One region of the Streptomyces sp. NPDC043812 genome, then DNA from elsewhere that is predicted to be linked to it. Evidence: riboswitches for the same ligand, from Rfam matches in the RefSeq annotation. Region 1 holds a riboswitch; each other region holds the start of a gene.
The links. A riboswitch is a leader RNA that binds a small molecule or an ion and turns the genes downstream of it on or off. The one in region 1 is predicted to bind cyclic di-AMP.

Region 1 (7,372 bases):
CGCGAGCCGTTCCGCGGGCGCCAGCGTCTCCAGCACGACGAGCAGTGCGAGGCCGACCGAGTCGGCGAGCAGCACCTCGTGTTCCGGGTCGAGGCTGTCCGCGCCGCTGACGATCGGCTCGGGTATGCGGGTCTCCATCGGTTCCTCGCGCCGGGAGACGCGGGTGCGGAGCATGTCGAGGCAGACCCGGCCGACGACGGTGGTCAGCCAGCCGCCCAGGTTCTCGACGCGTTCGGTGTCGGAGCGGCTCAGACGCAGCCACGCTTCCTGGACGGCGTCGTCGGCATCGCTCAGCGAGCCGAGCATCCGGTAGGCGACCGCGCGCAGGTGGCCGCGGTGCTCCTCGAAACGCTCCGCCAGGAATTCGTGTTCGTTCATGGTCCGTCCACACCCCTCGTTGCTCGTGTTTTCACTGTTATGACGCGTGGCGGAGCGCCGATGTGACCGGCTCGGGAGGACCGGGGCCGAAAAGTGGATTTGATCTTGCTTCCGATGGCGTAAGGTTGTGTTCACCGACGCGGGGTGGAGCAGCTCGGTAGCTCGCTGGGCTCATAACCCAGAGGTCGCAGGTTCAAATCCTGTCCCCGCTACTGAAGGCGAAGGCCCGGTGATCGATCTTCTCGATCACCGGGCCTTCGTCGTATGTGCGATCGTGTTCGCTCGCCAGCCCTGGCCTGGGGTTTCGCCCGCGCGGGCGTGGCAAGTCGCCTCCGGGCGCCACGGCGCGCAGCATGGGAGAAGCGCGGCAGCGTGCGTGGCCGCGGGCGGAGCGGCGGGAGATCACCTGTGGGGCGAGAGCAGGGCAGCAGCTACAGGTTGCCGTGGTTCGTCCGTGTGCTGCCCGCGGCGATGATCGTCGGCGGTGTGGTCTTCGATCTGCTGACCCCGTCCCGCTTCACCGCGGTGCCGCTGTTCGCGGCCGCCCCGCTGGTCGCGGCGCCGATCGTGTCGTGGACGGTGACGCTGCTGATGGGTATCGCGGCCATGCTGGCCGTCAGCGGCATGCACACGTACAACGGCACCATCGGGCAGATCACCGCGGTCACCGAGACGAGCACCGTCTTCACGGTCGCCGTCCTCGCGCTGCTGATCAACGGGGTGGTGCAACGCGGCAGTGAGCGGCTCGCCTCGGCGAGGGTCATCGCGGAGGCGGCGCAGCGGGCCGTGCTGCCGACCCCCGCGGACCGGATCGCCGGACTGCATATCGCCGCGCGGTACGAGGCGGCGCAGGAGGACGCGTTCATCGGCGGCGATCTCTTCGCCGTGCAGGACACCCCGTTCGGAGTGCGGCTGATCGTGGGCGACGTACGCGGCAAGGGGATGGAGGCGGTGGCGGCCGTCGCCGTGCTGATCGGGACGTTCCGGGAGGCGGCCGAGCAGGAGGACTCGCTCGAGGGTGTGGCGCAGCGTCTGGAGCATGCGCTGAAGCGTGACCAGGCGCTGCGGGAGGAGGAACCGGACACGATGGAGCGCTTCACCACCGCCGTGCTGGGTGAGATCCCGCCGGGCGACGGAGGCGGGGACGGCACGGTGCGCCTGGTGAACCGCGGGCACCCCGAGCCACTGATGCTGCACGCCGACGGCGGTCTGCTGATGCTGGAGCCGCCCGCGGCTGCCCTGCCGCTGGGCATGGGCGACTTGGCGGCCTGGCCGGACCGGGCTCAGGACTACCGGCTGCCCGCCGGATCGACGCTGCTGTTCTACACGGACGGGCTGTCCGAGGCGCGTGACGCGGGCGGTGCGTTCTACAGCCCGGGCGAACGGTTGCGGGGCCGGCTCTTTCCCGGGCCTGAGGCGTTGCTGGACGCGCTCGTCGACGATGTGCGCCGCTACACGGGTGGTGGGACGACGGACGACATGGCACTGCTGGCGGTCGGCCGGCCCGCCGAGGGGCAGCCGGACAGGCGGCGCACGGTGCGGGTCGTGAAGGCGGAGACGGACCCGGAGCGCGGATAGGTCGGGGCCTGCGGGGTGGGTGACGGCGTTCCGCCACGGTGCGTAGTCGCAAGGTGCCACTACGCATAACATTTGACGAACAGTCAGAAGCAATCGCCGTGAAGAGGTTTGATCAAGTCGCCCGATTCCGCACGCTTCTGTCCTGGTAAGTTCTGGCCACAGTCGTTAACGATCAGTCGGAACAGCTTGGAATCCGGCCCCGGCGTCTATTAACGTTCGATAACGCAGCGCGGTCGTCCCAGTCGTCGCAAGAGACGGCACCGTGCGCACGCGCCGAATCCCGCAAGGGAACCGGGGAACCATCAATTGGGGTGAATCGGGCACCTTTTGCCGCTCTGTTCGCGGTCGAAGACGCTCGTAGGAGACCTTCCTGCTCCGAACCCGTCAGCTAACCCGGTAGGCGAGAAGGAAGGAAAGGAGTACGCCTTCGTGGCGTCCAACATGCCTGCCCCCGAGGCCCCGTTCGCACCCGGTCATTTCGGTGACGATCCTGCGGAGCGGACGTGGGAGGAATGGAATCCCACCGAGGAATCCATCCGTCCGGTGCGCGGCCGGCACCGCGTCGCAAAACAGCGTGGCGGACTCGCCCGTAGCTCCACCGTCCTCGGAGTCGGTGTCATCGCCGCGGTCGGCGCCGGTGGCATAGCCACCGCGCAGGACAAGCCGGCGGTCTCCATCTCCCTTCCGGACTCGATCGCGGACAACCTCCCCGACGCCGCGTCCCTTCCCGGCGTGGGCTCGCTCATCTCCGACGACGCGGGCGCCGACTCCGACGCCAACACCGCGCCGCTCACCGCGATGACCACCGTCGCCGACGGCGCCGCGGCCACGGACGGCGAGCAGGCGGGCGCCGGAGAGGCGCTGCGCGCCCGGATCCTCCAGCAGGCCGAGCAGCAGCGGGCCGAGGCGGACGCCGAGGCGAAGGCCGCCGCCGAGAAGCTGGCTGCCGAGCAGGCCGCCGCCGCCGCGGCGAAGCAGCAGAGCGCCGCCGAGGCGAAGGCTGCCGAGAAGAAGCGCAAGGCCGAGGAGGCAGCGCGCGCCAAGGCGGAGGCGGAGCGGCTCGCCAAGCTTGCCGCGAGCTACTCCCTGCCCACGTCCTCGTACACGATCACCTCGACGTACGGCGAGTCCGGTTCCATGTGGTCCTCCGGCCAGCACACCGGCCTGGACTTCGCCGCCCCGACGGGCACCCCGGTCAAGGCCGTGCACGGCGGCACCATCAAGTCCGCCGGCTGGTCCGGTTCGTACGGCTACCGCATCGTCCTCGAACTCGAGGACGGCAGCGAGGTCTGGTACGCCCACCTGTCGTCGATGACGGCCAGCGCAGGCCAGAAGGTCGGCACCGGCGACACCATCGGCCGCGTCGGTGCGACCGGCAACGTCACCGGGCCGCACCTGCACATGGAGGTGCACACCCCCGGCGGCTCGGGTCTCGACCCGATGGCGTGGCTGCGGGACAAGGGCCTCACCGTCTGATCCTCGACGATCGCCCGATCGCTCTCCCGGGACGAGGGCGGTCTGCCAGGAAGGCTGCGCGGTACGGCGATGCCGTACCGCGCACCCTCATGTCGCCGTAGGCCCGGTGCACAGCCCCGACGCCGGGCCGGCGGAATAGCCGTGCGCGGCCTCGTCGTTGACCCACGCATGACCTCCCTTCGCGCTCTCGGCTCGTCCGACCTCGCCGTGTTCCCCCTCGCCCTCGGTGGCAACGTCTTCGGATGGACCGCCGACGAGGCGCAGTCGTTCGCCGTGCTCGACGCGTACGCAGCCGCCGGCGGCAACTTCGTCGACACGGCCGACTCCTACTCCGCATGGGTGCCCGGCAACCAGGGCGGCGAGTCCGAGACGGTCATCGGCAACTGGCTCGCCTCGCGCGGCAACCGCTCCGAGATCGTCGTCGCGACGAAGGTCGGCGCCCACCCGCAGTACAAGGGTTTGTCCGGTCCCACGATCAAGGCCGCGGCCGAGGAGTCGCTGAGGCGGCTCGGCACCGATCACATCGACCTCTACTACACCCACTTCGACGACCCGTCCGTGCCCGTCGAGGAGATCATCACCGCCCTCGACCAGCTCGTGAAGGACGGCAAGGTCCGCGCGATCGCCGCCTCCAATCTGAGTGCCGAGCGCCTCCAGGCGTCGCTCGACTTCTCCGACAGCGAGGGGCTCGCCCGCTACGTGGCCCTGCAGCCGCACTACAACCTGGTCTCCCGCGACACGTACGAGGGGGAGCTGCAGAGCACGGCCGCGCGCGCCGGCCTGGCCGCCGTCCCCTACTACGCGCTCGCGTCCGGCTTCCTCACCGGCAAGTACCGGCCGGGGGCCGCGGTGGACAGCGCGCGTGCGCAGGGTGCGGGCAAGCACCTGGGGACCGAGCGCGGTCTGAAGGTCCTCTCCGTGCTGGACGAGGTCGCCCGCTCGCGCGACGCCGAGCTCGCGACCGTGGCGCTCGCCTGGCTGGCGGCGCAGCCGACCGTCGCCGCGCCGATCGCCTCCGCCCGTACGGTCGAGCAGCTGCCGGCGCTGGTCGCCGTCGCCGAGCTCGAACTGTCCCCGTCGGAACTGGCCGCGTTGACCGCAGCGTCGGAGTGAGCCGAGCGGCCGATCAGGTGCGGTACGGGTTGTAGGCGCCGTAGTCCCGGTGCGGTGGCGGCATGCCCGCCCCGCCCGTCGCCTGTGCCGCGTACGCGAGGGCCGGGCCGGCCACGTCCCGGCGCCGCCACAGGTGGTGCAGCAACTCGCGCTCGCGCTCCGCGAAGTCCGGGCCCGCCGCGCCGCGGTGGGCCCGGTGGCGCAGAAACGCGAGCGACGTCGCGAACGTCTCGTACTCGGACACCGCATGGCCCGCTGCCGGTCCGTACGTGCGCCGGGCGAAGTCACGCGCCATCGTGCGGGCCCGCATCGAGGACAGCGCGCGTGGCTCGACGGCGGACAGCCATCCCGCCGCCGCGTACGCGGGCAGCTCGGTGGATATCGTGCGCAGCTCCCGCTGCCGGGTCCAGATCGTCAGCCAGGTCAGCAGCCCGAAGGCAGGCAACATGAACGCCGCGTACACCGCGTAGAAGCCCCACGGGCCGAACAGCGAGGTCGAACCGTTCCACAGGGCGTGGACGCCCATCGCCAGTGCCAGCCCGAGCAGCGGCAGCACGATGCGCCGGATGCGATGACGGCGTGCGGCCAGGGCGGCGGCCCCGAAGCCGATGCCGGTGAGCACCGTGAACAGCGGATGCGCGAACGGCGACATCACGATGCGGACGAAGAAGGTCGCCGCGGTCACCGAGGCCAGGCCGGAGGAGCCGAACGCCATGTCCTCGCCGAAGGCGTTGCCGAGGTAGAGGATGTTCTCGGTGAAGGCGAAGCCCGTCGCGGTGAAACCCGCGACGACGACGCCGTCGACGATGCCGGTGAAGTCCCGTCTGCGGAAGAGGAAGAGCAGCAGGATCGCCGCGGCCTTCGCGCTCTCCTCGACGACCGGCGCGACGACGGTCGCGCCGAGGGTGTCGGCCGAGGCGGGGTCGGCGGTGGCAGTCGCTATCCAGCGGGTCGCGAACGAGTTCGCGATGATCGCGACCAGTGCCGCGGCACAGGCGCCCCACGAGAACGCGAACAGCAGATTCCGCCACGGACCGGGCTCCACCCGGTCCAGCCAGCGGAACGCGGCGAGCAGCAGCGGCACCGGGAGCGTCGCGAGGCCGAGACCGACCAGGAAGCCCTGGGTGCCGGTCTGTTCCCTCACGAGCGCGAGGATCACCAGACCGCACAGCGCGAGCAGCACGACCAGCACTCCCGCACGGACCGCCCGGCTGCGCCACAGTCGCGCAGCGCGCGGGCGGTACCGCCCGCGGCCCCGCGCCGGCTCGCCGTCGGACAGCTCGGCGACCCGCTCCGGCTCGCGCGCCGGCACCGTGGGGTGCGGCGCTGGGGCCGTCGAATGCTGCCAGGACGAGTCGTGCACCAGTCGACCCTAACGAGGGCCACCGACAACTGGCGATGGTGCACGGCACACTGCCGCGGTCACGCCTCCGGCTGCACCCGGCGAAAGAGCAGGTCGTGGACCTTGTGACCCTTGTCGAGACCCTGTCCTTCGAAACGGGTCAGGGGACGGAAGACGGGGCGCGGGGCGTAGCCGCCGTCCGGCACGGTGTTCTCGAAGCCCGGGTGCGCGGTGAGCACCTCGAGCATCTGCTCCGCGTACGGCTCCCAGTCGGTCGCGCAGTGCAGGACGGCGCCGGGCTTGATGCGCTGGGCGGCGAGGGTGAGGAACTCCGGCTGGATCAGCCGCCGCTTGTGGTGCCGCTTCTTCGGCCACGGGTCGGGGAAGTACACGCGCATCCCGTCGAGCGAGCGGGCCGGCAGCATCTCGCGCAGCAGGATGATCGCGTCGCCGTTGGCCACCCGGACGTTGCTCAAGCCGCTGCGCTCGGCGAGACCGAGGAGATTGCCCTGGCCGGGGGTGTGCACGTCGACGGCGAGGATGCCGGTCTCCGGGTCGTCCGCGGCCATCTGCGCGGTGGCCTCACCCATCCCGAACCCGATTTCCAGGACCACGGGCAGCCCGCCGAACATCTCGTCGAGATCGAGGACGCGGTGGCCGTCGATGTCGAGCCCCCACAGCGGCCACAGCCGCTGCAGCGCGTCGCCCTGCCCGGTGGTGACCCGGCTGCGCCGCGGCTGGAAGCTGCGGATCCGCCGCTCGTGGTGCGAACCGGCCGGATCGGCGGCGGGGCCGCCGGGGAAGCGGGGCTCGCCCTTGGCACGGATGATCGGGCGGTGGGCGTCGGGGGTGGTGTTTCGAAGCTCAGACACAGTGCGTCGATTCTACGAGCCCGTGGCAGGGGCTCATCGGGCCCTCAGGACTGTCCGGCCCGGGGCACACGCGTCCGCACCTCGCGGGTGCCAGCCGGCGCCGGACCGCGCGCCAGGGGTCACGCACCGCTTCGGTGGACCCTGTCCTCCGCCAGTGCCGCGAGGGCGCGGCGCGCCACTTCGCGCCCGATCGGGAGCGAGGCCGTCGCCGCGGGCGAGGGGGCGTTCAGCACATGGACGGTGCGCGGGGCCTCGCGGATCAGGAAATCGTCGGCGAGCGTCCCGTCGCGCAGCACTGCCTGTGCCCGTACGCCCGCGGGGGCGGGACGCAGATCGTCCTCCGTGACCGCCGGGAGCAGTCTGCGCACCGCGTCCGTGAAGGCACGCTTCGACAGTGAGCGATGCAGTTCACCGGCGCCGTAGCGCCAGTGGCGCCGGGCGATCCGCCACGATCCCGGCCAGCGCAGGGTGTCCGCGACCTCCAGGGGACGCACGGCCGACCAGCTGTAGCCCTCGCGGGCCAGCGCCGGGACCGCGTTCGGACCGACGTGGACGCCGCCCTCGATGCCGCGGGTCAGATGCACGCCGAGGAAGGGGAACGCGGGGTCCGGCA
Region 2 (7,372 bases), on a different contig from region 1:
CGAGGGCGGTCGTGGTCGCAGCACCCGCGAGTGCCAGGGTGGCCGCGGTGCGGGCGGCCGGCCCGGTGAGCGGATGCTGCTTCGGTTTCCGGTGCGCTGCCACGGGGGCGCCACGTCCTTCCTCGTACCTGCGGTCCGGCGGCGCACCGCACAGGGGGAGCGGCGCGCCGCCGGATCTCTCGGCGGTGGCGGCCGGGTGCCCTCCGGCTGCACAACGGCGGGTGGGGAGCCGGCCACCTGGTGCAGGACGCTAAACCTGGCCGCCACGCCCATGAGACGTAAGGAGCGGAACTGTCCGAAGCCGGTCGTCGCTGCTCGTTTTCTTCGCACCGGTCCGGTGCCGCGGGAGCGGGTTGCCGACGCGCACTGACCGATGCGTCGGATGCGGCCCACCCGGCCCCGGAGGGGTGGTATGGCGAGGATTAGGCTCGGCCCATGGACGTACTCATCAAAGTCTTCGTCGCCCTGCACATCATCGGCATCGCCTCCCTGCTGGGCGGCTTCCTCACCCAGATGAAGGCGATGGGCGCGGGCACGGCACGCTTCACCCCGGCGATGCTGCACGGGGCCCTGACGATGCTGGTCACCGGCGTGGCGCTGGTGGGCCTCAACCAGGCCGACGACCAGACGGTGAACAACGTCAAGATCGGCATCAAGCTGGCGGTGCTGGTGGTGATCCTCGGGCTGGTCTACGTCAAGCGTGACGAGGAACAGGTCGACAAGGCCCTGTTCGGCGCGGTCGGCGGGCTGACCGTGGCCAACATCTTCATCGCGACGCTGTGGACGTGACCAGCCCCGCGGACGCCGCGGCCTGACCGCGTACACACGGATGCCCGGGCGGGTGGACCGCCCGGGCATCCGTGTGTCCGATGCCGGTCAGACCGGGCGGACGCTGCCGTAGATCGGCATGTAGTAGATCGACTCCTCGCGGACGTTCGCGCCCGGCTTCGGTGCGTGGATCATCTTGCCGTCGCCGATGTAGATGCCGACGTGGCTGATGTCGTCGTAGAAGAAGACCAGGTCGCCCGGGAGCAGATCGGCCGTCGCGACGCGCTGGCCGACCTTCACCTGGTCCCAGGTGGTGCGCGGCAGGTCCACGCCGGCCGCCTTCCAGGCCCCCTGGGTCAGTCCGGAGCAGTCGTACGAGCTCGGGCCGGTCGCGCCCCAGACGTACGGCTTGCCGATCTGGGAGCGGGCGAAGGCCAGGACCTTGTCGGCCTTCGCCGCGTAGCTGCCGTCGTCCGTGCCGGTACCGCTGCCCGTGCCCGTCTCCGGAGGTGTCTGCTCGCGCTCCTGGCGCTGCCGTTCGGCCTCCGCCTTCGCACGCGCCTCCGCCTCGGCCTTCGCTTCGGCCTTGCGGCGGGCCTCCTCCTCCTTCTCCCGCTCGATCGCGGCGAGACGGGCCTTCTCCTCGGCCGTCAGCTTCGAGAGCAGGGTCCGGGCCTCTGCCAGCTTCGTCTGGACGCTCTGCTTGCTGATGCGCAGGGCCTTCTGGGAGTCGGTCAGCGACTCCAGCCGCTTCGTCGCCGTGGCACGCTGCTTCGCGGCCGCGGCGCGCTCGGTCTCGTACTCGGTGATCGCGCTCTGCTGCTGGTCCGTCATCCGGTCCATCAGCTGCGTCTGCTCGAAGTACGCCTGAGGGCTGTCCGCGAAGAGCAGGGCGGCGGTCGGGGTGACGGCACCGGTGCGGTACTGCGCGGCGGCGTAGTTCCCCAGGGCACGGCGCGACTCGTTGAGCTTCTCGGTGCGCTTGGCGGCGTCGTCGAGCAGCGTGTCGACCTCGCGGCGCTTCTCCTCGGTGGCCTCTTTCGCCTGGTTGTACTCCTGGGTCGCGGTGCCGGCCTGCCGGTACAGGTCGTCGACCTTCTTCTGCACGTCCTCGACGGAGGGCTTCGGGTCGGTCGGCGCCGCGGTGGCGCTCTGCGTCGACAGCAGAGTGACACCGGCGAGGGCGGCCGTCGTGAACCCGACGGCAGGGGAGGGTTTTACGCTACGGCTGCGGATCCTGCGATGCGACGCCAAGGCCGGCATCTCCTTCTTCCGTGAACCGCCTACCGGGTTAGCTGACGGGTTCGGGCGGAACGGAAGATGCCCTACGGACCGAGTGGAGCGCGGTCCGATTCACCCCAATAGTGCATGTGGGTCCCCGGTTCTGAACTTCCTTACGGAAAGCCCGGATTCGGCGGAGACGGCGCGGATGGCGGGGTTCGCCATGGCGGTACGGGCCGTCTGGTCGAGCACGCTAGCCAACTCGTGCATCTGCTGTGAAGGTTGATGTTCGATATGTCCGATACATTTTCGTGACCTTTTTCGGTGAGCAGGACTTCCGGCCGTACGTGTGGCGCACCGGATCCGCCCGGTCACGGAACGCGTCCGCCTCCGCGTGCGGACGGATGTCCGGGGCCGGATCGGCATACGGCACCGGGTTGTCGGTCCGGCCGCCTAGACTCGATAAGCGATGAGCAGCCTCTTTGACGACAGCTTCCTGGCGGATCTCCAGCCCCGAGCGGAGGAGCACCCGCCCCCGCCCGAGGAGCACGCCCCGGAGCCGATCCCGGACGACCTCTTCCAGGGCGCCTACGACGTGCCCCCGGCCCGCGACGGGTACTACCGCGACGGTCACCCGCGCCCCGCCGTCGACCCTGCGGCCCTGCTCGAGGGGCTGAACGTGGAGCAGCGTGCCGCGGTCGTGCACACGGGCACCCCTCTGCTCATCGTCGCCGGAGCCGGTTCCGGCAAGACCCGTGTGCTCACCCACCGGATCGCGCATCTGCTGGGCACCCGCCATGTGCACCCCGGCCAGATACTGGCGATCACCTTCACCAACAAGGCCGCCGGTGAGATGAAGGAGCGCGTCGAGCAGCTGGTCGGCCCGCGGGCCAACGCGATGTGGGTCATGACGTTCCACAGCGCGTGCGTGCGCATCCTGCGCCGCGAGTCGAAGAAGCTCGGCTTCACCTCGTCGTTCTCGATCTACGACGCCGCCGACTCGAAGCGGCTGATGTCCCTGGTCTGCCGCGACCTGGACCTCGACCCGAAGAAGTTCCCGCCGAAGTCCTTCAGCGCCAAGATCTCGAACCTGAAGAACGAGCTGATCGACGAGGAGACCTTCGCCGACCAGGCGGTGGACGGCTTCGAGAAGACGCTCGCCGAGGCGTACCGGATGTACCAGGGACGGCTGCGCGAGGCCAACGCCCTGGACTTCGACGACATCATCATGACGACCGTCCATCTCCTCCAGGCGTTCCCCGACGTCGCCGAGCACTACCGGCGCCGCTTCCGCCACGTCCTCGTCGACGAGTACCAGGACACCAACCACGCCCAGTACACACTCGTACGCGAGCTGGTGGGCACGGGCTACGAGGACCTGGAGCCCGCCGAGCTGTGCGTGGTCGGCGACGCCGACCAGTCGATCTACGCCTTCCGCGGCGCGACGATCCGCAACATCCTCCAGTTCGAGGAGGACTACCCGGACGCGACGACGATCCTGCTCGAGCAGAACTACCGCTCCACGCAGACGATCCTCTCCGCCGCCAACGCGGTCATCGAGCGCAACGAGTCCCGCCGCCCCAAGAACCTCTGGACCAACGCCGGTGCGGGCGCCCAGATCACCGGCTATGTCGCGGACACCGAGCACGACGAGGCCCAGTTCGTCGCCGACGAGATCGACCGGCTCACCGACGCGGGCGACGCGAAGGCCGGCGACGTCGCCGTCTTCTACCGGACGAACGCCCAGTCCCGTGTCTTCGAAGAGATCTTCATCCGCGTCGGCCTGCCCTACAAGGTCGTCGGCGGAGTGCGCTTCTACGAGCGCAAGGAGGTCAGGGACGTCCTCGCGTATCTGCGCGTCCTGGCCAACCCCGAGGACAACGTCCCGCTGCGCCGCATCCTCAACGTCCCCAAGCGCGGTATCGGTGAACGCGCCGAGGCGATGATCGACGCCCTCGCGCTCCGCGAGAAGATCACCTTCCCGCAGGCGCTGCGCCGCGTCGACGAGGCGTACGGAATGGCGGCCCGCTCGGCGAACGCGGTGAAGCGGTTCAACGTGCTGATGGAGGAACTGCGCACGATCGTCGACTCGGGCGCGGGGCCCGCGGTCGTGCTGGAGGCCGTCCTGGAGCGGACCGGCTATCTTGCCGAACTCCAGGCGTCCACCGACCCGCAGGACGAGACGCGCATCGAGAACCTCCAGGAACTCGCCGCCGTGGCACTCGAGTTCGAGCAGGACCGCGCGGAGGAGGAAGGCGCGGGCACGCTCGCCGAGTTCCTGGAGAAGGTCGCGCTCGTCGCCGACTCCGACCAGATCCCCGACGAGGATCAGGAGGGCACCGGCGTCATCACGCTGATGACCCTGCACACCGCGAAGGGCCTCGAATTCCCCGTCGTCTTCCTGACCGGTATGGAGGACGGCGTCTTCCCGCACATGCGCGCCCTGGGACAGACCAAGGAGCTCGAGGAGGAGCGGCGCCTCGCCTACGTGGGCATCACCCGCGCCCGCGAGCGCCTGTATCTGACCCGGTCGTCGATGCGGAGCGCCTGGGGCCAGCCCTCGTACAACCCGCCGTCGCGTTTCCTGGAGGAGATCCCGGGCGCGCACCTCGACTGGAAGCGCAAGGGACCGATGTCCGCGCCCGCCGGGCCGACGTCGGGCATCACCTCGTCGCTCTCGTCGTCGCGTGCGCGAGGGGGCGCGTCCGGGTTCGCCACGCGGCGGACGAACGACAAGCCCGTGATCGCGCTGTCCGTCGGCGACCGCGTCACACACGACCAGTTCGGTCTCGGCTCCGTGGTGGCGGTGACGGGATCCGGCTCGGACGCGCAGGCGACGATCGACTTCGGCGACGAGAAGCCGAAGCGCCTGCTGCTCCGGTATGCACCGGTCGAAAAGCTCTGACGGACCGGCCTACATGACAGAAACCGCCCGGCCCTCGTGAGAGGGCCGGGCGGTTCGTGTCAGAGTCTGCTCAGGTCGGGTCGATGCCGTGCCCGCGGAGCCACGGCAGCGGGTCGATCGCCGCGCCGCCGCCGGGACGCACCTCGAAGTGCAGATGCGGTCCGGTGGAGTTGCCTGAATTGCCCGAGTAGGCGATGACGTCGCCGGCCTTGACGGAGCCACTGCGGATCTTGGTGCTGCTGAGGTGGCAGTACCACGTCTCGGTGCCGTCGGCCGCGGTCACGATGGCCATGTTGCCGTAGGCGCCGTTCCACTGGGTCCGGACGGTGCCGTCCGTCGCGGCCATGACCGGAGTGCCGTACTGGACGGGGAAGTCGATACCGGTGTGCAGCGACATCCAGTTGACGCCCGACTGCCCGTAGTACGCGCTGAGACCGTCCTGCTTCACGGGAAGCACGAACTTGGGGCGCAGCGCCTCCCGCCGTGCCGCTTCCGCCTCGCGCTTCTTGCGCTCCGCCTCCTGGCGCTCCTTGAGATCGATGCGCTCCTGGGTGCGGGAGGCGCGGTCACCGAAGTCGCGGGCGTCCTCGCTGAGTGCGGCGAGCTGTGTGTCCATCTTGCTGTTGGCGGCGACCTGCTTGACCGAGGCCGGATCCGCGGCCGCCAGGTTGGACGTGTCGTCCTTCGCCTCGCTGTCGGCGAGACCACCGACCGAAGCGGCGGCGATACCGGCAACGCCCATGACGCAGGCGGAGGGTACGGCGACGGTGAGGAGTGCGGAGCGCTTGGCGGGCGTACGGCGCCGACCGCGGCCGCCGCTGCCGGAACGGCGGACGGGGCGCGGGGTGACAGGCGCTACGGGCATGGCGGCCATGGTCTGCGTCAGGGCGCTGTGCTCCGACTCGGCATCCGTGCCGGCGTCGCTCTCGGCGTCGTTCCCGTAGACGTAGTCGTCCTCGTACGCCGGTTCCGCAGTGGCGTCCGTGCGGTCCTCTTCGCCCTGGTACTCGGTGTCGCTCGCGGGCGCGACGTCCTGGTACTCGGCGGCGGGATACTCGCCGTCCTGGTAAGCGGGCTCGCCGTACGGGATGTCCTCGTGCTCCGCGTACGGAATCTCGGAGGCCTGGTAGTCGGCGTAGCCGTTGTCGTACTCGGCGGCCGGCACGAACTCGTGCTCCGGCGTGAACTGTTGCGGTACGAGCCCTGCCGGGGACGTTGCCGTGCCCGCGTTCCAGGCGGTGGCGTCGTAGGCGCCCGAGTCGAAGGACGTGGCGTTCCACTGTCCCGTCGTGTCGTAGGCGAACGTCGCAGCGGCGGTCTCGTACTGGCCCGTCTGCCCGGCCTGGTTCCACGCGCTCGCGTCCCACTGCCCGGTGGTGTCGTACTGCGCGTACTGCTGGTCGTACTGCGGCTGTTGGACCTGCTGCGCCGACGCGTAGGCGTCGTAACCGGCGGTCTCGTGCGTCCCGGCGGCCCACTGGGTCGCGTCGTACTGGCCGCTGTGCCCCGCTTCGTAACTGCCCGGAAGAGCGCCGAAGAGCGGGTCGGAATCGAAGCTGCCGGTGGTGTAGCCGGCGTACCCGGCATGGGCGTGCTGGTCGTTCACCAACTTCTCTCTCGCCTCGGCAGCAGGATCTGCATCAGAGGCCACAAGACAGGGGCCCCCGGGGGAAGCAGTGGCGCGACTGTACCCGGCGGTATGCGATGCCGACAATCTTCGGCGGCATCTCCGCAATCAGGAAACGGGCATTCAGCCGTCTTTCGGCGGACTGTGGGCACAGCTTTGGCCCTACGTTCGAGAAGCGTTCGACTCGATGTCGGAACCCGGGACTCCACGGCGCAGTCGCGGGAGCCTCCGTCCTCAGGCGACCGAGGCCGCGCCGGCCGGACCCGCTTCCGTCGCACCCGACGCGAGCGCCTCGTGGATCGAGTCGGCGACCGCGGGGTGAACCGGCAGTGCGAGATGGCCGATTCCGCTCACTCGTACGTTCTGGGCGAGAAGGTCCGGATGGTCGATGCAGGCCGTCTCGACGGGGACCATGATCCGGTCGAGATCGCTCCAGAAACTGACGAAGCGCGTACGGCAGCCCGGGGCGGGAAGGCGCAGTTCCTCGATCACCGTCGAGCCGGGCCGCATCTGGCGCACGATCGGGTGCGCTCCCGCGAGCGGCGCCACCGTCGTCCCGGAGTGCGGGGTGCCGAGCGTGACGAGCGTACGGACCCGGCGGTCACCGCCGAGGCGCTGTACGTAGTAGCGGGCGATCAGGCCGCCGAGGCTGTGGCCGACGATGTCCACCTCGCTCTGCCCGGTCCGCGCGCAAATCTTCTCCACATGGCGGCCGAGTAGATCGGCGGCGGCGCGGATGTCGCAGGTCAGAGGAGAGTAATTGAGGCACTCGATGTGGTGCGGGCCGCGCCGGGCGAGCGCGCGGCGTAGCAGTACGAACACGGAGCGATTGTCGACGAAGCCGTGCAGCA
Region 3 (7,372 bases), on a different contig from region 1:
GCGTGCCGCGTCCACGCTCCCCGTGCGCCGCGCGGGGAGCGGCGGCCCCGTTCGGCGGGCGGGCCCCGGCGTGGGCGGCCATCCTGATCACGTGGGCTCCGCACGCGGCCGCCCGGTGGGCCGTGCGGGCGACGAGGACGGAGCCCGGGACGCAACGGCGTCCGAAGCGGGCAGGGAGGATCGCCATGACGGTGCGCGGAGGGCAGGCACCGGCGGACCGCGGGCGCGGCCGGCTGGCCTGGCGCCAGGCCTCCGCGGTGGTGTGCGACACCGACGGCGTCATCACCGACTCGGCAGGCGTGCACGCCGCGACATGGAAGAAGGCGTTCGACGCCTGCCTCGCGGACCACCCGCCCGAAGATCCCCGCGCCCGCCGCCCGTTCGACGTGCGGGACGACTACCTGCGCCATGTCGACGGCCGGTCCCGGCTGGACGGCGCCGCCGCGTTTCTCGCCTCGCGCGGCCTGGACCTGCCGCCCGGCGGCATCGACGACCCACCGGGCACGGACACGGTGGGCGCGGTCGCCGCGTACAAGGAGCAGTTGTACACGGCGCGCCTGCGCGAGCAGGGCATCGACGCCTACCCCGGCACCGTACGGCTGCTGAACGCGCTGCGCGCCCGGTCGGTTCCCCTTGCGGCCGTGTCCGCCTCACGTCACGCCCGTGAACTGCTCACCCGCTCCGGCACACTCCCGTACTTCGACGTACTCGTCGACGGGAGCGAGGCGGCCCGGCTCCGTCTGCCCGGGAAACCGGATCCCGCGCTCTTCCTGGAGGCGGCCCGAAGGCTCGGCGTGCCGCCGGCCCGTTCCGCGGTCGTCGAGGACGCGCTGGCCGGTGTGGAGGCCGGACGGCGCGGCGGGTTCGCCCTGGTGGTCGGCGTCGACCGCACCGCGGGCCCCGGCACCGCGCTGCTCGACCGCGGCGCCGACGTCGTCGTGCGGGACCTCGCCGAATTGCTCGCCGAGGAGCCGGACACCCACGGCGCGGACGCCGGGCCAAGGGAGGCGCACCGTCGCGCAGCCGGTGAAGCGCCCCGCGGCCCCCGTACCCCGGAGGACTGACGATGGCCGAGTGGATCTGGACGTACGAGGGGTACGAACCCGCCCGTGAGCGGCTCCGCGAAGCCCTGTGCACCCTCGGCAACGGCTATTTCGCCACCCGCGGTGCCGCCCCCGAATGCGTCGCCGACGACCTGCACTACCCCGGCACGTACGCCGCGGGCTGCTACAACCGGCTCACCTCCACGGTCTCCGGCCGCCAGGTCGAGAACGAGGACATGGTCAACCTGCCCAACTGGCTGCCCCTGCGCTTTCGCCTGCACAGCGCGGAAGGCGACGAACCCTGGTTCGGCCCGGACGGCCCCGCCCTGCTCGCACACCGCCAGCAGCTGGACCTGCGCGCGGGGACACTCGAGCGGACCGCGCGGTACGCCACCGACGACGGCCGCGTCCTCACCGTGCGTCAACTGCGCCTCGTCCACATGGGAGATCCGCATCTCGCGGCACTGCGCACCGAGTTCACCGCGGACGGCTGGTCCGGGGACATCGAGGTCGAGTCCGCGCTCGACGGTGCGGTGACCAACAGCGGCGTGGCACGCTACCGACAGCTCAACGGCAGCCATCTGGTCCACGTCAACGCCGGTGACGGGGAGACGGACATGATGTGGCTGCGCTGCCGCACCACCACGTCCGACATCCGGATCGGCATGGCGGCCCGCACCACCGCCGACGACCCCGCGGACCACGAACAGGCCCACACCGCCCACGAACCCCTTCGCGCCGTCCAGCTGCTGCGGCTGTCGTTGGTGGCCGGCCGCACCCGGACCATCGACAAGACGGTCGCGCTGCACACCTCCCGCGACTCGGCGATCAGCGACCCCCTGCACGCGGCCGTCGACCGCGTGACGCGCGCCCCGGGCTTCGACGAGGTGCTGCGCACCCACCGCACGGCATGGGTGCAACTGTGGCGCAGGGGCGAGCTGGACGTGCCGGGCGAGGCCGGGCGCATTCTGCAACTGCACCTGTTCCACGTCCTGCAGACCCTGTCGCCGCACACCGCGGACCTCGACGTCGGGGTGCCCGCCCGCGGCCTGCACGGCGAGGCGTACCGGGGCCATGTCTTCTGGGACGAACTGTTCGTCCTGCCCTATCTGAACCTGCACTTCCCCGAGGTCTCGCAGGCTCTGCTGACGTACCGCTACCGCCGCCTCGAACAGGCACGCAAGCTCGCCCGTGACGCAGGGCGGCGCGGGGCCATGTACCCGTGGCAGAGCGGCAGCGACGGGCGCGAGGAGACACAGGAGCTGCACCTCAACCCGCGCTCCGGTCGCTGGCTGCCCGACCACTCGCGCCTCCAGCACCATGTCGGCTCGGCCATCGCGTACAACGTGTGGCAGTACTGCGAGGCGACCGGCGACGCGGAGTTCCTGCACACCAAGGGCGCGGAAATGCTGACGCGGATCGCCCGCTTCTGGGCGGACTTCGCGGTGTACGACGAGGCCATGGGCCGCTACCGCATCCGCGGGGTGGTGGGTCCCGACGAGTACCACGAGGCGTACCCGGGCTCGGACAGGCCCGGCCTCGACGACAACGCCTACACCAACGTCACCGCGGCCTGGGTGCTCGCCCGTGCGATCGACGTCGTACGTGACCTGCCCGAACCGCGCCGCACGGAACTGCGCGAACGCACCGGACTCGACACCGCCGAACTGACGCGCTGGCAGGAGGTCTCGCAGCGGTTGTACGTGCCCTTCCATGACGACGTCATCAGCCAGTTCCACGGCTACGGCGATCTGGAGGAACTGGACTGGGACAGACTGCGAGACCGCCACGGCGACATCCGCCGCCTCGACCGCGTCCTGGAGGCCGAGGGCGACACCGTCAACCGCTACCGGGTGTCGAAGCAGGCCGATGTCCTGATGCTCGGCTATCTCTTCTCGCCCGCCGAACTGAGTGGCCTCTTCCGGCGCCTCGGCTACGAACTCGACGCCGAGACCTGGCACCGGACGGTGGACTACTACCTGAGACGCACCAGCCACGGATCGACTCTCAGCGGTCTGGTCCACGGCTGGGTGCTGGCCAGGGTGCGCCGCGAGGATGCCTGGTCGTACTGCCGCGAGGCGCTGGAGGGCGACATTGCCGATCTGCAGGGCGGCACCACCGAGGAGGGCGTGCACCTGGGCGCGATGGCGGGCACCCTCGACCTCTTCCAGCGCGGCCTGACCGGGCTGGAGACCCGTAACGGGGCGTTGTGGTTCGACCCCGTCCCCTCGCCCCAGCTGTCCGAGTACGGCTTCTCCGTCCGCTACCACGGGCACTGGGGTGTGCGGGTACGGATGCGGCCCGGGGAGCTGAGGATCGGCGTACCGGCCTCCGACGGGCCCCCCGTCGAGGTGCGGCTCTCCCACCACACGGTGTCCGTGGAGCCGGGCACGTCGTGCCTGCTCACCCTGCCGGAGGACTGAACGGTCGGCGTGCCCCGCCCCTGAGGGCTCCGTGTCGTCGTGCCCCGCCGCTCACGCCTTCGTGTCGTCGTGCTCGAAGGCGAGCCGGTCGACGACGTCCACCACGCCGTCGATGCTCTGGCACATACGCACCACGATGCGCACCTGACTTCTGTGCTCCAGCATCCCGCTGAGCGTCACTCTGCCGTCGTCGACCTCGACCGCCACCGCCGCGGGGGACACCCCGAGCGTCCGCGCGAGCACCTCCTCGACGATCTCCTCCTGGATGGCGCGGTCGCGGCGGAGGAACAGCTGGAGCAGATCGCTGCGGCTCACCACCCCGATGAGCCGGCCGGAGGCGTCCACCACCGGCAGCCGTTTGATGCGGCGTTCCTCCATCACCCGGGCAGCCTCCACGGCATTCCACTCGGGACGTGCCACCACGGCGGGGCTGGACATGAGCCCCTCGGCGGTGTCGGAGCCACTGCCGCTGGTGTATCTGCGCAGCAGGTCCGCCTCGGACACCACGCCGACCGGCCGGCCGTCCTCGTCGATCACCGGGACGGCCGTGATGCCGTACTCATCGAGCAGTCGCGCGATCTCCTTGAACGCGGTGCCGCGCTGTGCGACGACGGCCTGCGGCGTCATCAGGTCGGCCACGGAACGGTGCCTCATCGCCCGCCGGTCCTGAGCTTCATCGCGGCACCTCCACGCGCCTTCGTCCTGTTCCCCGATTCTCCGATCATGTCCAGTGTCGGCCACCCGCGCCGTATGCCCGGACCGCCCCGCCGGTCCGCCCGCCGCCGCCGGACCCCGCCGGTGGCCCCGCCCCGCCGCCGTGCGGCGCCTGCGTCCCGTGGCTACCGTGGGCGCGAGGCCCGCGTCGCGGCTGGAACACGGATTGGGGAAGGTGCCCACCATGCCCGAGCAGCCCACGACCGCAGCCGGTGTTCCGGGCAGGGGAGGGCCGAAGGAGGAGATCGGTCGCCGGGTCGCTGCCCGTCGGCGGCAGCTCGGGCTGTCCCGGGAGGACGTCGCCCTGCGGGCGGGCTCGGCACCGGGGTACATCGAGTATCTGGAGGACAAGTCGGCGACGCCCGGGATGGGCTTCCTGCTGCGTCTGGCCGATGCCCTGGAGACGACGGTCACCGCGCTGACCGGCGGAGAGGCCGATCTGCCGCCGGGGGTGGGCAGGGCCGCCTACCACCCCGAGCTGGTGGAGCTCGGTTCCGACGAGTGCTGGTCGCTGCTGGGGACGCACGGGGTGGGCCGCGTCGCGGTCACCACCCAGGAGGGGCCGGCCATTCTCCCGGTCAACTACCTTGTCGCCGAAGGGGAGGTGGCCTTCCTGACCACGCCCGACGTGCTGCCCGCCAGGGCCGCCGACGGCGAGATCGCCTTCGAAGTCGACCATATCGACGAGGCGTTCAGCCAGGGATGGAGTGTGCTGGTCGTGGGCACCGCCCGGACCGTCACCGACGAGGCCGCCGTACGGGAGCTGGAGCGGCAGGCGTACAGCGCGCCATGGGCCGGGGGAGAGCGGGAGCTGTGGATCGCGGTCGCGCCGGAGAGGGTCACGGGCCGCCGCATCCTGGTGCGCGCGGCGCCGGGACGCCCGCATCTCCACCGGTGAGGGCCTGACAGTCAGGGCCCGACCCCTCGGGGGATGAATCGGGCATTCAGCTTCATTAGCGAATGTTTCGGAATTCGCCGCATGACTGGTTCATTTCTGATTGCCCTCATGTCCGTTTAGCGGCATCTTGCATGTCTCGTCATTCTTTGTTCCAGCGGTCGTGACTTCGGTCACGACCGTGGGAACCCTGAGCGGAACCAAGTGCTCCACTTTCCTTGCGCGGAGCGAGAGTTGGGCCCTCCGTGATCAATGGATGATGAGATCATTTGTCCCTTTCTCTGCCTATCCATTGCGTTTGTGAATTCAGGGCTTGTTTCCTCCGGGCGCTCTCGCTTACGGTCACCGCATTCCGGATGGAACGCCGAATCCTGCCGCCGTCCGGTACCCGACCACACAAACTCGCGTAGGGCAGGAGCGGGGGACCCAGGTAAGCCGCCGGTCCGCACAGCGGAACGGCTAGGGGTGAAGTCGCTGCAATCCGGCGACCGGACATCTCCAGTCCGAACCCGACAGCTCACCTCGCAGGCGACGGAGAGGAATTCGTCATGCCTGCAAAGGGTAAGCACCGCCGTCCCAAGTCCCACCGCCTCACTCGCGGATTCGCCGTCGCAGGCACGGGTGGTGCGGCCCTCGCCCTGCCACTGATCGGCGCGACCACCGCCGGCGCGGCCCAGCCCGCCCAGCCGGCCACCGTCGAGAAGGTCGCCGTGTCGGCCCCTGCTCCCGCGAAGAAGGCGCCGAGCACCTACTCCGTCGTGGCCGGCGACTCCCTGTCGCGGATCGCCCACCAGCACTCCCTCAGTGGTGGCTGGAAGGAGCTGTACAACGACAACCGCCGGAACATCGGTGCCGACCCGGCGCTGATCCGTCCCGGCCTCGAGCTGACCATCGGCGCCAAGGCCAAGACGGCGGCGGACTCCGCGAAGCGTGCCACCGCCGACCGCGCGGACCGCTCCGAGCGCACGAGCGCCGCGCCCACCAAGGCCGCCCCCAAGGCGAAGCCCACCGCGTACGCCGACAACCTGGACGGCTGGATCCGCGAGTCGCTCGACGTGATGGGCAAGCACGGAATTCCCGGATCCTACGAGGGAATTCACCGCAACATCATGCGTGAGTCCTCGGGCAATCCGCTGGCGATCAACAACTGGGATTCCAACGCCGTTGCCGGAACGCCGTCCAAGGGTCTTCTTCAGGTGATCGACCCGACCTTCCGCGCCTACCATGTGCCCGGTACTTCCATGGACAGCTACGACCCGGTCGCGAACATCACCGCCGCGTGCAACTATGCCGCCGACAGGTACGGTTCGATCGACAATGTGAACGGTCCCTACTGACCGTCCCGTTGTCTTCGCGGTTCCGATTGCACATGAATTCACGGCCGAGGGGCGCGGGTCCTGACATCTCGTCAGCACCCGCGCCCCTCGGCCGTTCCCGGGCGGGCTCCGACGCGGGAGTCACTGCTCCGCGACGGCGGTTCCCGCGGCCCGGTCCTCAGCGGCAGCGGGCAGCGTGAACCCCGTGAGGCGTTCGGCCTCCGACCACAGCCGGGCGTTGACCGCGGGGTCCAGCGCCCGGCGGGTGATGCGCGCGGTGGTGGTGGGCCGCACGAGCCCGAGGCGGTGACCGGGTCCGTAGTACCCGCCGGACACTGCTGCCGGATCGGCTGCCGCGAACAGCAGGGGTTCGGAGCCCTGCTCGACACCCTGCTTGGGCAGGAAGTCCAGCGCCTTGCGCACCGCGTGCAGCCGGGGCGGCCTGACCCGGCCCAGGCTCGCTCCCGCTGTCTGCAGATTGGTGATCGTGTAGCCCGGGTGGGCGGCGGTGCTGACCAGGTTCCAGCCCCTGTCGGCGGCTGTCTCCGCGAGCCTGCCGGCCATGATCAGATCGGCCAGCTTGGACTGCGCGTACGCCAGGTTCGGGCGGTAGCGGCGCTCCCACTGGAGATCGTCGAACCGGATCCGGCCGAAGTTGGCCGTACCGCTGCTCATGGTCGCCACGCGCGGCGCGGGGGCGGCGAGCAGGGCGGGCAGCAGGCGCAGTGTCAGGGCGAACTGGTCTTCGGTGCCATCTGGACCTACGCCCATCCCCTCGGCCGCGATGCAGGCCGCCTACGCCGCCGACCCCGCGCTCGCCGCGTTGCGCCTCGACTTCACCGCGACCCTGCGGGAGACCCTCGAGGTCCTGTTGTCCGGGCCGCTCGCACGGGCAGGCCGCTGACGCGCACGCGTGGCCGCAGGCACCGGCCGGCCGCGCCAGGGGGCGCCCCGTGGCCGAATGAGGCCCTTGGATAGTTT
Region 4 (7,372 bases), on a different contig from region 1:
GCAGCTCATCAAGGACTCCGGCCAGCTCGGCCGCGCCAAGCTGTACGACCTCATCGTCGACAAGGTCGTCGAGCGCGCCGCCGCCGACGCCGGGGTGAAGGCCAGCCGCAAGGAGATCCAGGACGCCAGGGCCGTGCTCGTCGAGCAGTCCGGCGGCCGGCAGCAGATGGCCGCCATGTATCTGCAGCAGCGCGGTGTCGCCCCCGACCAGCTCGACGGCGTCGTGCGCCGTGACGTGCTCGTCGGCAAGATCGCCGCCGCCCTCGGAGCGACGAACAGTCCCGAGGGCCAGCAGAAGCTGAACCGGGCGTTCACCACCGCCGCGAAGGCGCTGCGCATCGACGTGAACCCGCGCTACGGCGCCTGGGACGACGCCAAGCTGGAGCTCGGCGCCTACAAGGCCCCCTGGATCACCCAGGTGACGAAGGAGTCGGAGCCCGTCGAGACCGGTGCGTGAGCCGGGGTAGGTTCGACGGGTGAACGAACCTGTCGAAGCCGGACGCATCGTCCTGCTCACCGCCAGCCACCGCGTGGCGCCCGGACTCCTGTCCTGGCCGGCGTGGCAGACCCTGCACGCCGCGGACCGGGTGCTGTGCGCCGACGCGGCGCACCCCCAGCTGCCGTATCTGCGCGAGGCGGGGATCGACGTGGAGCACTCCGCGCCGACCGCCGAGGAGGTCGTCGACGCCTGCGCGGGAGGCCGGACCGTGGTCGTCCTCACCTCCGGCAGCGGCGAGCAGCCCCTGACCGACGGCCTGGCCCGCCTCGGCGGCTCGGGTCGCCTGCGGATGCCGGACCTGGAGCTGCTCCCCGGCTCGTACGACCTGCCCGGGGCGCGGCTGCTCGACCTCGTCGAGGTCATGGACCGCATCCGCCGCGAATGCCCCTGGTCCTCGCAGCAGACGCACAAGGGGCTTGCCAAGTACGGCATCGAGGAGGCGTACGAACTCGTCGAGGCCATCGAGGACGGCGACCGTGACGAGCTGCGCGAGGAGCTCGGCGACGTGCTCCTCCAGGTCGTGTTCCATGCGCGTATCGCGGAGGAGGACGCCGACGGGCCGTTCTCCGTCGACGACGTGGCGGCCACGATCGTCGAGAAGCTGATCCACCGCCATCCGCACGTCTTCGGCGACGAGACCGCCGAGACACCGGAGGACGTCAAGGCGCACTGGCTGCGCACCAAGGCGATCGAGAAGCAGCGCGACTCGGTGACCGACGGCGTCCCGCTCGGCCAGCCCGGTCTCGCGCTCGCGGCCAAGCTGGCGTCCCGTGTGCGCACGGCAGGCCTGCGGGTGGACCTGCCCGCCGGGGAGGACATCGGTTACGAGCTCCTGGCCCTCGCCGTACGGGCGGAGGCGGGCGGCGTCGACCCGGAGGCCGCGCTGCGGGCGGCGGCCCGTGCGTACCGTGACGCGATCCGCGCGACGGAGGGACCGGGCGCCCCGGATACCGTCGAGGGGTGAACGACCCGAACACCGCGCCCGAACTCTTCACCTGGGAGTTCGCCACCGACCCCTATCCCGCCTACGCCTGGCTGCGCGAGCACTCGCCCGTGCACCGGACCACGCTCCCGAGCGGGGTCGATGCATGGCTGGTGACCCGGTACGCGGACGCGCGGGAGGCGCTCGCCGACCAGCGGCTGTCCAAGAATCCCGCGCATCACGACGAGCCCGCGCACGCCAAGGGCAAGACGGGCATCCCCGGTGAGCGCAAGGCCGAGCTGATGACGCATCTGCTCAACATCGACCCGCCGGACCACACCCGGCTGCGGCGGCTCGTGTCCAAGGCGTTCACCCCGCGCCGCGTCGCCGAGTTCGCTCCGCGGGTGCAGGAGCTGACGGACCGGCTCATCGACGGCTTCGTGGAGAAGGGGGAGGCGGACCTCATCCACGAGTTCGCGTTCCCGCTCCCCATCTACGCGATCTGCGACATGCTCGGCGTCCCGCGCGAGGACCAGGACGACTTCCGCGACTGGGCGGGGATGATGATCCGTCACGGCGGCGGGCCGCGCGGCGGGGTCGCCCGGTCCGTGAAGAAGATGCGGGGATATCTCGCCGAACTGATCCATCGCAAGCGCGAGGAGCCGGGGGACGACCTCATCTCCGGGCTCATCAAGGCGTCCGACCACGGCGAGCACCTCACCGAGAACGAGGCCGCCGCGATGGCGTTCATCCTTCTCTTCGCCGGCTTCGAGACGACCGTGAACCTCATCGGCAACGGCGTCTACGCGCTGCTGCGCAACCCCGCACAGCGCGAGCGGCTGCAGGCTTCGCTCGCCGCCGGCGAGAGCGCGCTGCTGGAGACCGGGGTCGAGGAACTGCTGCGCTACGACGGGCCCGTCGAGCTCGCGACCTGGCGGTTCGCGACCGAGGAGCTGACGGTCGGCGGGCAGCGGATCGCCGCGGGAGATCCCGTACTCGTCGTGCTCGCCGCCGCGGACCGCGACCCGGAGCGCTTCGGCGAACCGGACACTCTCGACCTCGCCCGGCGCGACAACCAGCATCTGGGCTACGGCCACGGCATCCACTACTGCCTCGGCGCGCCGCTCGCCCGGCTCGAAGGACAGACCGCGCTCGCGACCCTGCTCAGGAGAATGCCCGACTTGCGGCTTGCGGGCGATCCAGCCGATTTGCGGTGGCGTGGGGGTCTCATCATGCGCGGATTGCGCACTCTGCCCGTTGAGTTCACACCCGCCAAAATCTGACGGTGGATCAAGTTCGTGACTTTCACGTGATCTCCGCTGCATCGACTTGTGACTCACGTTCGAATGCGGCTACGTTCACCGTCGACTCGGCAGGCGTCAGCAGGCCGCTCAGTCCTCAGTAGTCACGCGAAAGGCATTCTCATGCGCTCCGGGAACGGACGGCACCGCCGACCCCGTCAGGCTCCGGCCATCGTCGTCGCGGCAGGGGTGACCGGCTCGGCCATCGCGATCCCGCTCCTCGGCGCGGGTTCCGCTTCCGCCGCGGACTCCGCCGCCTGGGACCGTGTCGCCGAGTGCGAGACCGGTGGCGCATGGAGCGCCGACTTCGGTAACGGCTACTACGGCGGACTGCAGTTCGCGCAGGAGACCTGGGAGGAATTCGGCGGCACCTCGTACGCGGTGAGCGCCGATCTCGCGAGCCGTTCGCAGCAGATCGCCGTCGCGGAGAAGGTGCTCGAGGCGCAGGGGCCGGAGGCGTGGCCCGGCTGCGCGACGATCGCGGGCCTGACGGACGACGGCGCCGACACCGGCGTGGACCCCGGCATGGAGCCGGGCGACCTGCTGCTGCCCGAGTCCGGCGCGAGCGCCGCACCGTCCGCCGGGGAGGGCGCGGAGGACTCCGCGTCCGGGTCCGACACGTCGCGGCCCTCCGGGTCGGCCGACTCCTCCGGGGACGACGGCTCGCAGCCGAGGGACGCCGACGCGTCGGCATCCCCGGACACATCTGATGAACCGGCTGAATCGGGCACTCCGGACAACAGCGAGGAAACCGCTCCCGCGGACGGCAGCGGCAAGCATCGTGGCGAGGCCGCCAAGGACGAGAGCGAAGCGGGCAATTCGGACGAGGGTCGCGAAAGCGGTCGTCATGCCTCACGGGGTGACGCATCGGTACGCGACGGGGCGGCGGAGGCCGGGGACGGCAGCTACACCGTCCAGCCCGGCGACAACCTGTGGGGCATCGCGGACGAGCGCGAGCTGCCGGGAGGCTGGACCGCCCTCTACGAGGCGAACCAGGAGACCGTCGGGGACGACCCCGACCTCATCGTCCCCGGTCAGAGTCTCGATCTCGGCCTGAATCAGCCGTAGTTCACGCGGTGGTTCGCGGTCGTTTGTCCGTTCTGTTCCAGTGAGACAAGGGTCTCTTTGCGGCAACTAACAGGTTTCAGCCAGCAAATTCGGCCAAGACGGTCACGACCTGCGTAAACGCCCCTGATTGCCGGGGCGGATTGGGCGATTTCTCCCCGATGTTCAGCTTTGAACATCGGGGAGCCGTGTGTTTACGGTCGGAACCGCTCGCCACCGCGGGCACCGTCGACCGTCACGCCGAATCCTGCCGTCGGTCGGGGGGAACACTCGTCGCTCAGTGCGCCGAAGGCAGGAGCGGGGGACCCAAGGTAAGCGCCGGTCCCGGTCGTTGAAGGTGAGCGACCGAGGAACGGCTCGGGGTGAAGCCATGCGCCAGACGCGTGGCCGGGCAACTCACATGGCCCGAACCCGACAGCTCACCTCGTAGGCGTCGGTGAGGAGAAGCTCCATGCTGCGTTCCAGCAAGGCCAAGCACCGCCGCGCGTCAAGGGCCGTCCGTATCGCCACGCTCGCCGGCGTCACCGGTGCCGCCATCGCCGCCCCCATGCTCGCCGCCACCTCCGCCTCCGCCGCCACCACCTCCGAGTGGGACTCGGTCGCGCAGTGCGAGTCCGGCGGCAACTGGTCCATCAACACCGGCAACGGCTACTACGGCGGCCTGCAGTTCTCCGCCTCCACCTGGGCCGCGTACGGCGGCACCGCGTACGCCGCGTCCGCCGACCAGGCCTCCAAGTCCCAGCAGATAGCCGTCGCCGAGAAGGTCCTCGCCGGCCAGGGCAAGGGTGCCTGGCCGAGCTGCGGCGTCGGCCTGTCCAACGCCGCCAACGACGCCGCTCCGGCCCAGCCTGCGCAGCCGAAGCGCGCCGAGGCCCCGACCACGCGCTCCGAGCGCGCCGAGGCCCCGGCCAAGAAGGCCGCCAAGCCCGCCGCCAAGGCCAAGTCCTTCAAGAAGGGCGACGGCGAGTACAAGGTCAAGGCCGGCGACACCCTGAGCAGCATCGCCACGGCCGAGAAGGTCAAGGGCGGCTGGGAGAAGCTGTTCGAGCTGAACAAGAACATCGTCGAGGACGCCGATGTGATCCACCCGGGCCAGCAGCTCCACCTGCGCTGACCCGCCTCCTGTCCGCGCTCCGCAGCGCGGACAGGACCCCCGAGCACCCCGGTCCGGCCCGCGTTCCCCCGTGCGCGCCGGGCCGGGGTTTCGGCGTTCAAGGCGTTACCTACGAGTAGCTTCCGGGTGTTTTGTCCCCCGCGCTCAGTGTTCACGCCCTTTTTCGTCCCACGGGGCGGGCATCGGCCGGCCTTTGCCCCCGAGGCGGTTAGGCTCTTGGCGCAAGGCCAAGCAGACCTCTGCACTTTTCTCGCGTCACATCCCAGAAGGAGATGCTCGTGCCGTCCATCGACGTCGTCGTAGCCCGGGAAATCCTGGACTCCCGAGGCAACCCCACGGTCGAGGTCGAGGTTGGCCTCGACGACGGCAGCACGGGTCGTGCTGCAGTTCCGTCCGGCGCCTCCACCGGTGCGTTCGAGGCCCTCGAGCTCCGCGACGGTGACCAGAACCGCTACCTCGGCAAGGGCGTGGAGAAGGCCGTCCTCGCCGTCATCGAGCAGATCGGCCCGGAGCTCGTCGGCTACGACGCCACCGAGCAGCGCCTGATCGACCAGGCGATGTTCGACCTGGACGCCACGCCCGACAAGTCCTCGCTCGGCGCCAACGCCATCCTCGGCGTCTCCCTCGCCGTCGCGCACGCCGCCTCCGAGGCCTCCGACCTGCCGCTCTTCCGCTACCTCGGCGGCCCGAACGCGCACCTGCTGCCCGTTCCGATGATGAACATCCTGAACGGCGGCTCGCACGCCGACTCCAACGTGGACATCCAGGAGTTCATGATCGCGCCGATCGGCGCGGAGTCCTTCTCCGAGGCCCTGCGCTGGGGCGCCGAGGTCTACCACACCCTCAAGAAGGTGCTGAAGCAGAAGGGCCTGTCCACCGGTCTCGGCGACGAGGGCGGCTTCGCGCCGAACCTCGACTCCAACCGCGCCGCCCTGGACCTCATCCTCGAGGCCATCAAGGAGGCCGGCTACGCCCCCGGCAAGGACATCGCGCTGGCGCTCGACGTCGCCGCGTCCGAGTTCTACAAGGACGGCTCGTACGAGTTCGAGGGCAAGTCCCGCTCGGCCGCCGAGATGACCGAGTACTACGCGGAGCTCGTCGACGCCTACCCGCTGGTCTCCATCGAGGACCCGCTGTTCGAGGACGACTGGGCCGGCTGGCAGACCATCACCGAGAAGCTCGGCACCAAGGTGCAGCTCGTCGGCGACGACCTGTTCGTCACCAACCCCGAGCGTCTGGCCCGCGGCATCGAGGACGGCGCCGCCAACGCCCTGCTCGTCAAGGTCAACCAGATCGGTTCGCTGACCGAGACCCTGGACGCCGTCGAGCTGGCCCAGCGCAACGGCTTCAAGTGCATGATGTCCCACCGCTCCGGTGAGACCGAGGACGTCACCATCGCCGACCTGGCCGTCGCCACCAACTGCGGCCAGATCAAGACCGGTGCCCCGGCCCGCTCCGAGCGCGTCGCCAAGTACAACCAGCTGCTGCGCATCGAGGAGATCCTCGACGACGCGGCGGTGTACGCGGGCCGCTCCGCCTTCCCGCGCTTCAAGGGCTGATCACGGGCTGACGCCCTGTCGTCCCTACGTCCCCGGCCTCGGTCCCGTACCGTGTCCGGGGACGTAGGCGTGTGAAGGGGAGGCGAGACCATGGCGCGCAGGCCGGACGCGGACCGGTTCTCCACCGCGACCCGGCTGCGGCTGCTCGGTGAGCAGACCGCTGCCCGGGTCTACCGCTCCCAGAACCGCCGCCAGGCCCGCCGCTCCCGGCTCACCGGCCGGGCGGCCTTCCTGGCACTGGTCGTCTGCTCCCTGGTCGTCGCCCTCGCCTACCCGATGCGGCAGTACGTCTCCCAGCGCGCGGACATCGCCGAGCAGGAACGCCTCACGCGCGAGGCCCGGGCGCAGGTCGAGCAGCTCCGGGACGAGAAGGCGCGGCTCCAGGACGACATGTACATCCGCCGGCTGGCCCGTGAGCATCTGCACTACGTGGTCCCGGGCGAGACCGGTTACACGGTGATCGACCCCGAGGCCGTGCAGGAACGCCGCGAGGACGACGGCGCCGCCGACCGGCCCTGGTACTCGAACGTGTGGAACGGCGTGGACAACGCCGACCGCAAGTAGACCCATCGCACAGCACTGAACTAGGCAGGCATGGAAACCCCTCCTCCCACCACCGAGCACACCGAGCCGACCGACGCGGACATCGCCGCGTTCAAGGAGCAGCTCGGCCGGCCCCCGCGCGGGCTGCGCGCGATCGCGCACCGCTGCCCGTGCGGACAGCCCGATGTCGTCGAGACGGCACCGCGGTTGCCGGACGGTACGCCGTTCCCGACGCTGTACTACCTGAGCTGCCCGCGTGCCGCGTCCGCGATCGGCACGCTGGAGGCGAACGGCGTCATGAAGGAGATGACCGAGCGCCTGGCCACCGACCCGGAGCTCGCCGCCGCCTACCGCGCCGCGCACGAGGAC

Region 2: it holds a riboswitch for cyclic di-AMP, as region 1 does, so the genes downstream of both, AC067Z_RS10825 (C40 family peptidase) here and AC067Z_RS23975 (M23 family metallopeptidase) in region 1, are expected to answer to the same signal.
Region 3: it holds a riboswitch for cyclic di-AMP, as region 1 does, so the genes downstream of both, AC067Z_RS17480 (transglycosylase SLT domain-containing protein) here and AC067Z_RS23975 (M23 family metallopeptidase) in region 1, are expected to answer to the same signal.
Region 4: it holds a riboswitch for cyclic di-AMP, as region 1 does, so the genes downstream of both, AC067Z_RS04605 (transglycosylase family protein) here and AC067Z_RS23975 (M23 family metallopeptidase) in region 1, are expected to answer to the same signal.

What each region holds. Positions count from the first base shown of each region.
Region 1 is NZ_JBWKCY010000016.1:183,847-191,218, forward strand. It holds gene sigJ (RNA polymerase sigma factor SigJ) at 1-378, opposite strand, end outside; tRNA gene AC067Z_RS23965 (tRNA-Met) at 517-590, shown strand; gene AC067Z_RS23970 (PP2C family protein-serine/threonine phosphatase) at 787-1,956, shown strand; cyclic di-AMP (ydaO/yuaA leader) riboswitch at 2,218-2,374, shown strand; gene AC067Z_RS23975 (M23 family metallopeptidase) at 2,386-3,432, shown strand; gene AC067Z_RS23980 (aldo/keto reductase) at 3,601-4,545, shown strand; gene AC067Z_RS23985 (PrsW family intramembrane metalloprotease) at 4,559-5,908, opposite strand; gene trmB (tRNA (guanosine(46)-N7)-methyltransferase TrmB) at 5,968-6,759, opposite strand; gene lhgO (L-2-hydroxyglutarate oxidase) at 6,879-7,372, opposite strand, start outside.
Region 2 is NZ_JBWKCY010000006.1:12,481-19,852, reverse strand. It holds gene AC067Z_RS10835 (C40 family peptidase) at 1-103, opposite strand, end outside; gene AC067Z_RS10830 (hypothetical protein) at 436-789, shown strand; gene AC067Z_RS10825 (C40 family peptidase) at 877-2,031, opposite strand; cyclic di-AMP (ydaO/yuaA leader) riboswitch at 2,034-2,195, opposite strand; gene pcrA (DNA helicase PcrA) at 2,459-4,894, shown strand; gene AC067Z_RS10815 (M23 family metallopeptidase) at 4,965-6,500, opposite strand; gene AC067Z_RS10810 (esterase/lipase family protein) at 6,756-7,372, opposite strand, start outside.
Region 3 is NZ_JBWKCY010000010.1:238,479-245,850, forward strand. It holds gene AC067Z_RS17460 (HAD family hydrolase) at 186-1,064, shown strand; gene AC067Z_RS17465 (glycoside hydrolase family 65 protein) at 1,067-3,466, shown strand; gene AC067Z_RS17470 (CBS domain-containing protein) at 3,518-4,120, opposite strand; gene AC067Z_RS17475 (helix-turn-helix domain-containing protein) at 4,365-5,078, shown strand; cyclic di-AMP (ydaO/yuaA leader) riboswitch at 5,469-5,619, shown strand; gene AC067Z_RS17480 (transglycosylase SLT domain-containing protein) at 5,624-6,412, shown strand; gene AC067Z_RS17485 (Rossmann-fold NAD(P)-binding domain-containing protein) at 6,533-7,162, opposite strand; gene AC067Z_RS17490 (hypothetical protein) at 7,176-7,295, shown strand; gene AC067Z_RS17495 (ATP-grasp domain-containing protein) at 7,353-7,372, shown strand, end outside.
Region 4 is NZ_JBWKCY010000002.1:424,233-431,604, forward strand. It holds gene AC067Z_RS04585 (SurA N-terminal domain-containing protein) at 1-457, shown strand, start outside; gene AC067Z_RS04590 (nucleoside triphosphate pyrophosphohydrolase) at 477-1,463, shown strand; gene AC067Z_RS04595 (cytochrome P450 family protein) at 1,460-2,704, shown strand; gene AC067Z_RS04600 (transglycosylase family protein) at 2,846-3,790, shown strand; cyclic di-AMP (ydaO/yuaA leader) riboswitch at 4,061-4,235, shown strand; gene AC067Z_RS04605 (transglycosylase family protein) at 4,239-4,901, shown strand; gene eno (phosphopyruvate hydratase) at 5,174-6,460, shown strand; gene AC067Z_RS04615 (FtsB family cell division protein) at 6,551-7,024, shown strand; gene AC067Z_RS04620 (DUF501 domain-containing protein) at 7,055-7,372, shown strand, end outside.